DNA from 2 places in the Agrobacterium bohemicum genome. Region 2 is predicted to be linked to the other one. Evidence: predicted binding sites of a transcription regulator. Region 2 holds the regulator's gene; the other holds the start of a gene.

Region 1 (4,919 bases), on a different contig from region 2:
CCCGCCTCGCCTTCGCCCTGAAGGCGAATGCGTGTGCCGTCTTCGATACCCGAGGGAATATTGACCGACAGCGAGCGCTCTTCCGTAATACGGCCCTGACCGTTGCACTTCGTGCATGGGTCGGTAATCGTCTGGCCACGACCGTGACAGGTGGGGCAGGTGCGCTCCACGGAGAAAAACCCTTGCGCAGCGCGTACGCGGCCTGAGCCCTGGCAAGTGCCGCAGGTTTTGGGCTGCGTGCCGGGCTTGGCGCCGGAACCAGTGCAAACATCACAGGTTATGGACGTCGGCACACGAATTTGCGCTGTCTTGCCCGCGAAGGCTTCTTCCAGCGATATTTCCATGTTGTAGCGAAGGTCGGCACCGCGTTCGCGTCCGCCGGTGGAGCGACGTGCACGTCCGCCACCCATCATCTCACCAAAGATGTCTTCGAAAATGTCGGAGAAACCACCGCCGGCACCACCGCCAAAACCGCCGCCTGCATTGCCCATGCCGCCCTGCTCGAAGGCTGCGTGACCGAAACGATCATAGGCGGCCCGCTTCTGCGGGTCTTTCAGTGTCTCATAGGCTTCGTTGAGTTCTTTGAATTTCTTTTCAGACTCGGCGTCACCAGGATTCTTGTCTGGATGATACTTCATCGCAAGTTTGCGGAAGGCGCTTTTCAGCTCTTTTTCGTCAGCTGTTCTGCCAACGCCAAGTGTTTCGTAAAAGTCTGCTTTCGCCATTAACTACAAGCCCCGGAAATGGATTTCCGGCTGCACAAGGCAGCCGGATTTCAGTCAAGCATCAATTGGAGTTCAAAAGCCACGCTTATGCGGACTTCTTGTCGTCCTTGATTTCTTCATAGTCGGCATCGACGATATCGTCCTTGCCGCCCTGAGCGGCGCCTTCGCCACTCTCAGCCTGCTGGGCTTCGTAGATGGCCTGACCCAGTTTCATGGACACTTCCATGAGGGTCTGCGTCTTCGCCTGAATATCGTCAGCATCCGGCTCAGCCGCTTCAACCGAGGTCTTCAGTGCGGCAATGGCATCCTCGATAGCCTTGCGGTCCGTCTCAGAAACCTTGTCGCCATATTCCTTCACCGACTTCTCGGTGGAGTGGATAAGGCTTTCGGCCTGGTTCTTGGCCTCTACACCGGCGCGACGCTTCTTGTCGGTTTCGGCGTTGGCCTCGGCATCCTTCACCATCTTTTCGATGTCGGCGTCAGACAGACCACCAGATGCCTGGATGCGGATCTGCTGCTCCTTGCCAGTGCCCTTGTCCTTAGCGGAAACCTGCACGATGCCGTTGGCGTCGATATCGAAAGTAACTTCGATTTGCGGAACGCCGCGGGGTGCCGGCGGCAGGCCAACGAGGTCGAACTGGCCGAGCGACTTGTTGTCGGCAGCCATTTCGCGCTCACCCTGGCTGACGCGAATGGTCACGGCAGACTGGCTGTCTTCGGCGGTAGAGAAGGTCTGGCTCTTTTTCGTCGGGATCGTCGTGTTACGGTCGATCAGACGTGTGAACACGCCACCCAGTGTTTCGATGCCGAGCGACAGAGGCGTTACGTCGAGAAGCAGAACGTCCTTTACGTCACCCTGCAGAACGCCAGCCTGAATGGCGGCACCCATGGCAACAACTTCATCCGGGTTCACACCCTTATGTGGCTCCTTGCCGAACAGCTGCTTGACGATTTCCTGGACCTTCGGCATGCGGCTCATACCACCGACGAGAACGACTTCTTCGATCTCGGCTGCGGTGAGGCCAGCATCCTTGAGCGCAGCCTTGCACGGTGCAACCGTACGCTGAACCAGATCGTCCACAAGGCTTTCGAACTTGGCTCGAGTCAGCTTCAGTGTCAGGTGCTTTGGACCGGTTGCATCTGCGGTGATGAACGGGAGATTGATTTCGGTCTGCTGCGACGACGACAGTTCGATCTTCGCCTTTTCAGCGGCTTCCTTCAGACGCTGAAGCGCAAGCTTGTCGCCCTTGAGGTCAATGCCCTGGTCCTTCTTGAATTCACCAGCCAGATACTCGACCAGACGCATGTCGAAGTCTTCACCGCCAAGGAACGTATCGCCATTGGTGGACTTCACTTCAAAAACGCCATCGCCGATTTCCAGAACGGAAATATCAAAGGTGCCGCCGCCCAAGTCGTACACGGCAATCGTCTTGCCTTCCTTCTTGTCGAGGCCATATGCCAAAGCAGCAGCCGTCGGCTCGTTGATGATGCGCAGAACCTCAAGACCAGCAATGCGGCCAGCATCCTTGGTGGCTTGGCGCTGTGCGTCGTTGAAGTAGGCGGGAACCGTGATAACGGCCTTCTCGACCTTTTCGCCGAGGTAGGATTCAGCCGTTTCCTTCATCTTCTGAAGGATCATGGCGGAAATCTGCGAAGGGGAATAACCCTTGCCCTGCGCCTGAACCCAGGCATCGCCATTGTCACCCTTGACGATCTCGAACGGAACAAGAGCCTTGTCCTTGCCGACAGTCGGGTCTTCGTAACGGCGACCGATAAGGCGCTTTACGGCAAACAATGTGTTGGTAGGGTTGGTAACAGCCTGACGCTTCGCAGGCTGACCGACCAGACGCTCGCCATCATCGCTGAACGCAACCATGGACGGGGTCGTGCGCGCGCCTTCGGCGTTTTCAATAACTTTAATATCCTTGCCGTCCATCACTGCGACGCAGGAGTTGGTCGTGCCAAGGTCGATACCGATTACTTTTGCCATTTTCTTCTCTCCTTGAAGCGAGCTGTCGGAACCCCGTGAGGCATTCCACTGACAACTCCTTGACTTGGATGGTCTTCGTGTTTGTGCAGCATTCTTCAATGCTGTTCTGGGGGGTATATAAGGAGCGATTTTTCCCGCTGCAAGGCAGATAGATGTGTCCATCGCTGCAAAAATCAAGAAATGCAGCTTCAGAAAAAACATACGGGGCGTCACAGCCACTCCGTATGCCCCAAGATCGCCAGACAACCAGGTTGCATGAGTCCAACAGATTCGCGTTAATCGTCATGTCTCTGTCATGCGTGATGCCTATAGGCGGGAAGCATTTCCATAAAACATAACGCCATAGAGGTTATCATGCGCAAACTTTATGCTGCATTCGTTGCCACCACCATTCTTGCCGGTACAGCACACGCTGCGACCGTTTATCCCCTTGATCGTGCGACGATTCTCACCGGCTCCCCTTTTGATTTCAAGGTAGAGTTCAAGAGCGTCGTAAAGCCTGAGGACGTCAAGATCACCGTCAATGGCCAGGATTACAAGACGGTCTTCGGTTCCGACGTCATATTCACAGCGGAAGAAAAGGGCAAAGAAGACAAGGTCCTCGGTTCTGCCGTCACATTGCGCGGGCTGAAGATTTCACAGGCTGGCGATTACAAAGTTGAGGTTTCTGCTGGCGCCGAGACGAAAAACGTCACATGGACTGTTTACGGCACCGGTGAAGCACCAAAAGCTAAGAACGTTATCTTCCTGTTGGGTGACGGCCTTTCCGTTGCGCACCGTACGGCTGCCCGCATCGTGTCCAAGGGCATGACCGAAGGTAAGGCGAACGGCCGCCTCAACATGGACGAGATGGACCATATGGCGTTCATCGGCACATCGTCGACAGAAGCTGTCGCTACCGACAGTGCCAACACCATGTCGGCTTACATGACGGGTCACAAGACCGCCGTGAACGCGCTTGGCGTCTATGGTGACCGCACACCTTCTAGCCTTGACGACCCGAAGGTCGAAACGCTGGCTGAAGCCCTTCGCCGCCAGACGAAAAAGTCGATCGGCATCGTCACGACGTCCGAATTGCAGGATGCGACGCCAGCCGCTGTCGTTTCCCATACCCGCAAGCGCGCCGACAAGGCCGAGATCACAGGCATGATGTTCGACGTCAAGCCAGACGTAGTTCTGGGCGGTGGTTCGGCGTACTTCCTGGGTAAGGACACTCCCGGTTCCAAGCGCAAGGATGACAAGGACTATATCAAGCTTTTCAAGGAGGCCGGTTACACGCTGGCCACCGACAAGAGCGAGCTTGAAAAAGCTGAAGGTTCAAACACCGGAAAGCTCCTTGGCCTGTTTCACACCAGCAACATGGATACGCTGCTCGACCGCAACTTCCTTAAGAAGGGCACGGTCGACAAGTTTCCAAATCAGCCCGGTCTGGTCGATATGACCAAGGCGGCCCTCGGTGAACTGTCGAAAAATCAGGACGGCTTTTTCCTGATGGTCGAAGCTGCCAACATCGATAAAATGTCCCATCCGCTGGACTGGGATCGCGCCGTCATCGAAACCATCGAGTTCGACAAGGCCGTCGGCGTTGCCCGCGAATTCGCGGCGAAGAACCCGGATACGCTGATCGTCGTCACCGGCGACCACACCCATGGCGTCTCCATCATCGGCACCGTCGATGACGAAAAGCCGGGCGATGAAATGCGCGCCAAGGTCGGTACCTACGCCGAAGCCGGCTTTCCGAACTACGAAGACAAGGATGGCGACGGTTATCCTGACCGTGTCGATGTTACCCGCCGCCTGTTCCTGAACGCCAATAATGGTCCTGACCATTACGAAACATTCCGTCCCAAGATGGACGGTCCTTTCGTTCCGGCCATCCAGAACGAGAAGAAGGAATACATCGCCAACGAAGCCTACAAGAACGTACCCGGCGCCGTTTTCGTGCAGGGTAACATTCCAAAGGACGGTGATAGCGGCGTTCACGCCGTTGATGATATCGTTCTTCAGTCCACAGGCCCAGGCTCAGAAGAGTTCAAGGGCTACATGGAACAGAGCGACGTGTACCGCGTGCTGGCCGATACCTTCGCCCTCGGCACAAAGCAGACGCAGTAAACACTGCACTGACTGATCGTGATCCGGCTCGCAAACAGCGGGCCGGATTGCATCGTTTAGAAGAACCCGGACAGGTCGAATCGGAGATCGTC
Region 2 (4,919 bases):
CCATTTTCCACCATGTCCTGCCGCTTGCCATGCCCGGCATTCTGACCGGCACGATCATCGGCCTGGCGCATGCTCTCGGTGAAACCGCGCCATTGCTTCTGATCGGCATGGTCGCCTTCGTCACGAACTATCCGACAACACCCATGGACCCGTCTACGGCCCTGCCGGTGCAGATTTACATGTGGGCGAACGAAGCAGAACGTGCCTTTGTCGAAAGAACATCCGGCGCTATTATCATCCTGCTTATGTTCCTCATCGTCATGAATGTTGGCGCAATTCTGTTGCGTCGCCGCTTTGAACGGCGCTGGTAGAGGAGCTTGAAAGCTATGAACATGTTGTCGGAAGCAGCAGTTGAAAAGGCGCTGGACAAGAAAATGAATGAAGTTTCGTACAAGATGATCGGCAAGGACGTTTCTGTCTATTATAGCGAGAAACGCGCCCTTTACGATGTGAACCTCAACGTTCGCGAAAACACGGTAACAGCTTTGATCGGGCCATCCGGTTGTGGAAAGTCTACTTTCCTGCGGACGCTGAACCGCATGAACGACACGATCGACGGTTGCCGCGTCACCGGCAAGATCACGCTCGATGAGGACGATGTCTACGATCCCGCGATCGACGTAGTTGAGTTGCGCGCGCGCGTCGGCATGGTGTTCCAGAAGCCGAACCCATTCCCGAAGACGATCTATGAAAACATCGCCTACGGCCCACGCATCCACGGTCTTGCCCGCAGCAAGGCTGATATGGACCAGATCGTCGAAGCCAGCCTGCAAAAGGCCGGCCTGTGGAACGAAGCAAAGGATCGCCTGCACGAATCCGGTACCGGTCTTTCCGGTGGCCAGCAGCAACGTCTTTGCATCGCCCGCGCCATTGCCGTTTCGCCTGAAGTCATCCTGATGGATGAGCCATGCTCGGCGCTGGACCCGATTGCGACTGCCAAGGTCGAGGAATTGATCCACGAGCTGCGCGCCAACTATACGATCGTTATCGTGACGCACTCTATGCAGCAGGCCGCCCGCGTATCTCAGCGCACGGCCATGTTCCACCTCGGCCATCTGGTGGAAGAAAATGACACCGACAAGATGTTCACCAACCCGGATGACCAGCGTACGCAGGACTACATCATGGGCCGCTTCGGCTGATCTGCCGTTGGTTCACAACATCAGCGCAAACCGCTTGAGCCCGGCTGGGCTTGCGGAATCGCACCGAAACTGGAGAGTAGAACATGCCGACCCACTCGCATATCATGTCCGCTTACGATGAAGAGCTGAAGTTCCTGACCCGCCGTATCGCCGAAATGGGCGGTCTGGCGGAGCAGATGTGCGCGGATGCCGTGCGCGCCCTCGTCAATTCCGACGCAGCCCTGGCCCAGAAGGTCATCTCGGATGACACGATCCTTGACAACGCCGAACGCGAAATCGGCGACAAGGCCATCGTCACCATTGCCAAGCGCCAGCCTATGGCAGCCGACCTTCGCGAAATCATTGGCTCGCTGCGCATCGCTGCCGATCTGGAGCGCGTCGGCGACCTCGGCAAGAACACGGCCAAGCGCGTTATAGCGGTTGCCGGAACCGGCGTTCCTCGCAAGCTGGCGCGCGGTCTCGAGCATCTGTCCGAACTGGCGCTGGTGCAGCTGAAAGACGTTCTGGACGTCTATTCCACCCGTTCGGCGGAAAAGGCACAGACCATCCGCGAGCGCGACGAGGAAATCGACGCGATGTACACCTCGCTGTTTCGCGAGTTGCTGACATATATGATGGAAGATCCGCGCAACATTACCACCTGCACGCATCTTCTGTTCTGTGCCAAGAACATAGAGCGTGTTGGCGATCATGCCACGAACATCGCGGAGACCATCTACTACATGGCCACCGGTAGCCAGCCGGAAGGCGAGCGTCCCAAGGACGACAGTTCCAACACGCTCGGTGCAGTAACCGAGTGAATTCCCTATAAGACTGGCGGAGTCCCTTAGCCATGGTGCCGAAAATAGCAGTTGTCGAAGATGAAGAGGCGTTGAGCGTTCTTCTTCGCTACAATCTGGAATCCGAAGGTTACGACGTGGACACGATCCCGCGTGGCGACGAAGCGGAAATCCGCTTGCAGGAGCGCACGCCGGATCTTTTGATCCTGGACTGGATGCTGCCGGGCGTTTCCGGCATCGAGCTTTGCCGCCGTCTGAGAATGCGTCCTGAAACCGAACGCCTCCCGATCATCATGTTGACGGCACGTGGTGAGGAAAGCGAACGTGTGCGTGGTCTGGCCACCGGTGCCGACGACTATGTGGTCAAGCCATTTTCAACGCCGGAACTGATGGCCCGCGTCAAGGCCATGCTGCGCCGCGCTCGTCCCGAAGTCCTGTCTTCGGTGCTGAAATGCGGGGATATCGAGTTGGACCGGGAAACCCACCGGGTTCACCGCAAGACCCGTGAAGTGCGGCTCGGACCAACCGAATTCCGCCTGCTGGAATTCCTGATGGTGTCTCCCGGTCGTGTTTTCTCGCGCTCTCAGCTTCTCGACGGCGTCTGGGGTCACGACATCTATGTGGATGAACGCACCGTGGACGTCCACGTCGGCCGCCTGCGCAAGGCGCTCAACTTCTCCAATATGCAGGATGTTATCCGCACCGTGCGCGGCGCGGGATACTCTATGGAAGCCTGATAGATATCAGACTTCCAGATTGATTGGGTAGCGCGCGTAAAGTCTTTCTTCTTGGCTCAGGCGCGCGCGCTGCAAAACTTCGACGTAGCGCTGTTTTGCTCGAATTCCATAACTCGTTTTCATCGCGCCCATCATTTCGATGTCCAGGTACATCCAGTTCCAACGAGATGGTAGGACACTTTTGCGGGACGTAAAGAGCGCTCCTTTTTGATTGCGTGCATCATAAGTTCTGTCGAATTCAACTCGAATGCGGCATCATCGATGTCCTCGGCTTCCCTGCGCCAGTATTCCTTGCCGCGCTCTTCACAGATGAGCCAATAGTGATTATTGGCCCACTCAACGTATACCCTTCCATCTCCACAAGACCGACGGGAGATGGATAGAAAAGGAGCTTCAATAACTTTGGACCATATGTCTGAGATATATTTTTCCAAGACGTCGATTGGGTCCAGGGGCACCTCTTTCTGATATAAAAGCCAACTGCCAGCATGCACCAAACGTACCCTTCGAGCAGCGCCATCGGTAGTCGATGTCATTATCTCAAAATTAAAGTTTGACTATCCGACGATAAACGTCTATCAATGTCATATCGATATTTTGCTTGCTGAGCTTTGGTTGCCGCGCGATTAGCACCGCGTTTTGAACTAACCCTTTCCTTCAAAAAAATCGCTATAATCGCACGCGGGACGCAAGTTCTGCGATCTATCTCTTATGCTTTGAAAGGGTTCATTATGACCACAGGCACAGTAAAATGGTTTAACTCCACCAAGGGCTTCGGCTTCATTCAGCCTGACAACGGCGGCACAGACGCATTCGTACACATCTCCGCTGTAGAGCGTGCAGGTATGCGCGAAATCGTTGAAGGCCAGAAGCTGAGCTACGACCTTGAGCGCGACAACAAGTCGGGCAAAATGTCTGCTTGCAACCTGCAGGCTGTATAATACGGACTCTGCTTTCCATTGACCACGGATGTACTGGCATTGTTGAAAGCATGAGACCAATCGAGGTCAGGCAGGTTGCCTGGCCTTTTTTTGTGCCGCTCGACGGCCAAACGCTTGAACGTATTGCATCGTCGAGATGCACGAATACGCTTCGAGCAATAAATCTGCGTATCGTCCTTTTTAAAAAATCGATTCCGATTTTCAGTGCGATGCGATAGGAAGGGAACTCCATGTCTGACGCTCACAGCAAATCTCGCAAGCAGGCCGAAATCGCTTTCGGCGCTACGCAATCGCAGTTTTTTGCACGCGGTCGTGCGGTTGATGAACTCAACTCCATTGCCCAGGCTCGCGACGAAAAGACCATCAGGCTGCGTGAAGCGCGCCTTGCGAAAGAACTTGACGACAGCATGAAACCCGCAGTCATCCCAACGAAACGCGCCAAAAAATCCTGACCCCGGTCGGCATGACGCATCAACTGGAATAGAGATTTGAGAAACACTAGAAATATCAAGAACAACGAAGTTTCCGAACGTCGCGGCGCCGCGGCCGACGCGAAGGCCGCTCTTTTGAAGGCCTATCGTGAAGCAAAGGAAGCTGCCGCACCGACACTCGAAGCCAAGCAGGCAGAGCAGATTGCTGTTGCCGAAGCACGCAGAGCGCGTCAGGCCGAAAGAGATGCGCAGAAGCGTGAAGAAAAACTTCGCCTCGAAGCTGAAGCTGCGCAACGCGAAGCCGAACTCGAAGCTGCCGCAAACGCTGAAGAAGACGCCCGCAAGGCGGCTGAAAAAAATCGTATTGCTCGCGTTGTCGAAGACGAAGCGGCCCGCAAGGCAGAACGCGATCGTCGTTATGCCAACCGCAAAGCCCGCCAAGGCTGATCCATTCGCCAAGATCCAGCAGCCGTTCAATCGAAGGGCTGCGATCTGGCGAGATGGATATAATCCAAAATCGTGCCTCCAAAGCACGTGACGCCCGCGGCTGAGTATCAGCAAGCAGGCTTGCGCCTTGCGCAAATCGTATTGGTGTTGCGCAGAAATTTCCCTCCATAAGTGGTCCGAACCATTCGCAAAGCATCCAATGTTTATGAGAGCTTTTGCAATCAAGATGTGAACGGCGGGGCGTGCGTTTAGCCGAGCGCAGAGATGTAGGTGCTGTTGGTGCGCTGAACTGCGGTGTCGACCATTCCGAAAATTCCAGGCAACAAAAAAGCGGGCCAATGACCCGCTTTTTTATATTCAGCAATGTGCGTGCGGCCTTTTAGGCTCTGCGACGCTCGCTCACTGGCTGGTAGGCCATCTTGGCGTGGAACTTGCAGTAAGG

Evidence for each region. Region 2 encodes PhoB, which activates phosphate uptake and scavenging genes when phosphate is short. Its sites were predicted from a motif close to TGTCATNNANCTGTCAT; they were not measured.
Region 1: ATO67_RS13345 (alkaline phosphatase) is a predicted target of PhoB. The motif match lies at 2,996-3,012, and genes of this name have one in related genera.

The regions. Positions count from the first base shown of each region.
Region 1 covers NZ_KQ961029.1:237,330-242,248, forward strand. Annotated here, with positions in the region: gene dnaJ (molecular chaperone DnaJ) at 1-725, opposite strand, end outside; gene dnaK (molecular chaperone DnaK) at 811-2,715, opposite strand; gene ATO67_RS13345 (alkaline phosphatase) at 3,070-4,827, shown strand.
Region 2 covers NZ_KQ961028.1:242,905-247,823, reverse strand. Annotated here, with positions in the region: gene pstA (phosphate ABC transporter permease PstA) at 1-311, shown strand, start outside; gene pstB (phosphate ABC transporter ATP-binding protein PstB) at 327-1,142, shown strand; gene phoU (phosphate signaling complex protein PhoU) at 1,226-1,942, shown strand; gene phoB (phosphate regulon transcriptional regulator PhoB) at 1,975-2,658, shown strand; gene ATO67_RS23110 (hypothetical protein) at 2,665-2,811, opposite strand; gene ATO67_RS11910 (cold-shock protein) at 3,390-3,599, shown strand; gene ATO67_RS11905 (hypothetical protein) at 3,830-4,051, shown strand; gene ATO67_RS11900 (DUF6481 family protein) at 4,088-4,477, shown strand; gene ATO67_RS11895 (GcrA family cell cycle regulator) at 4,857-4,919, opposite strand, start outside.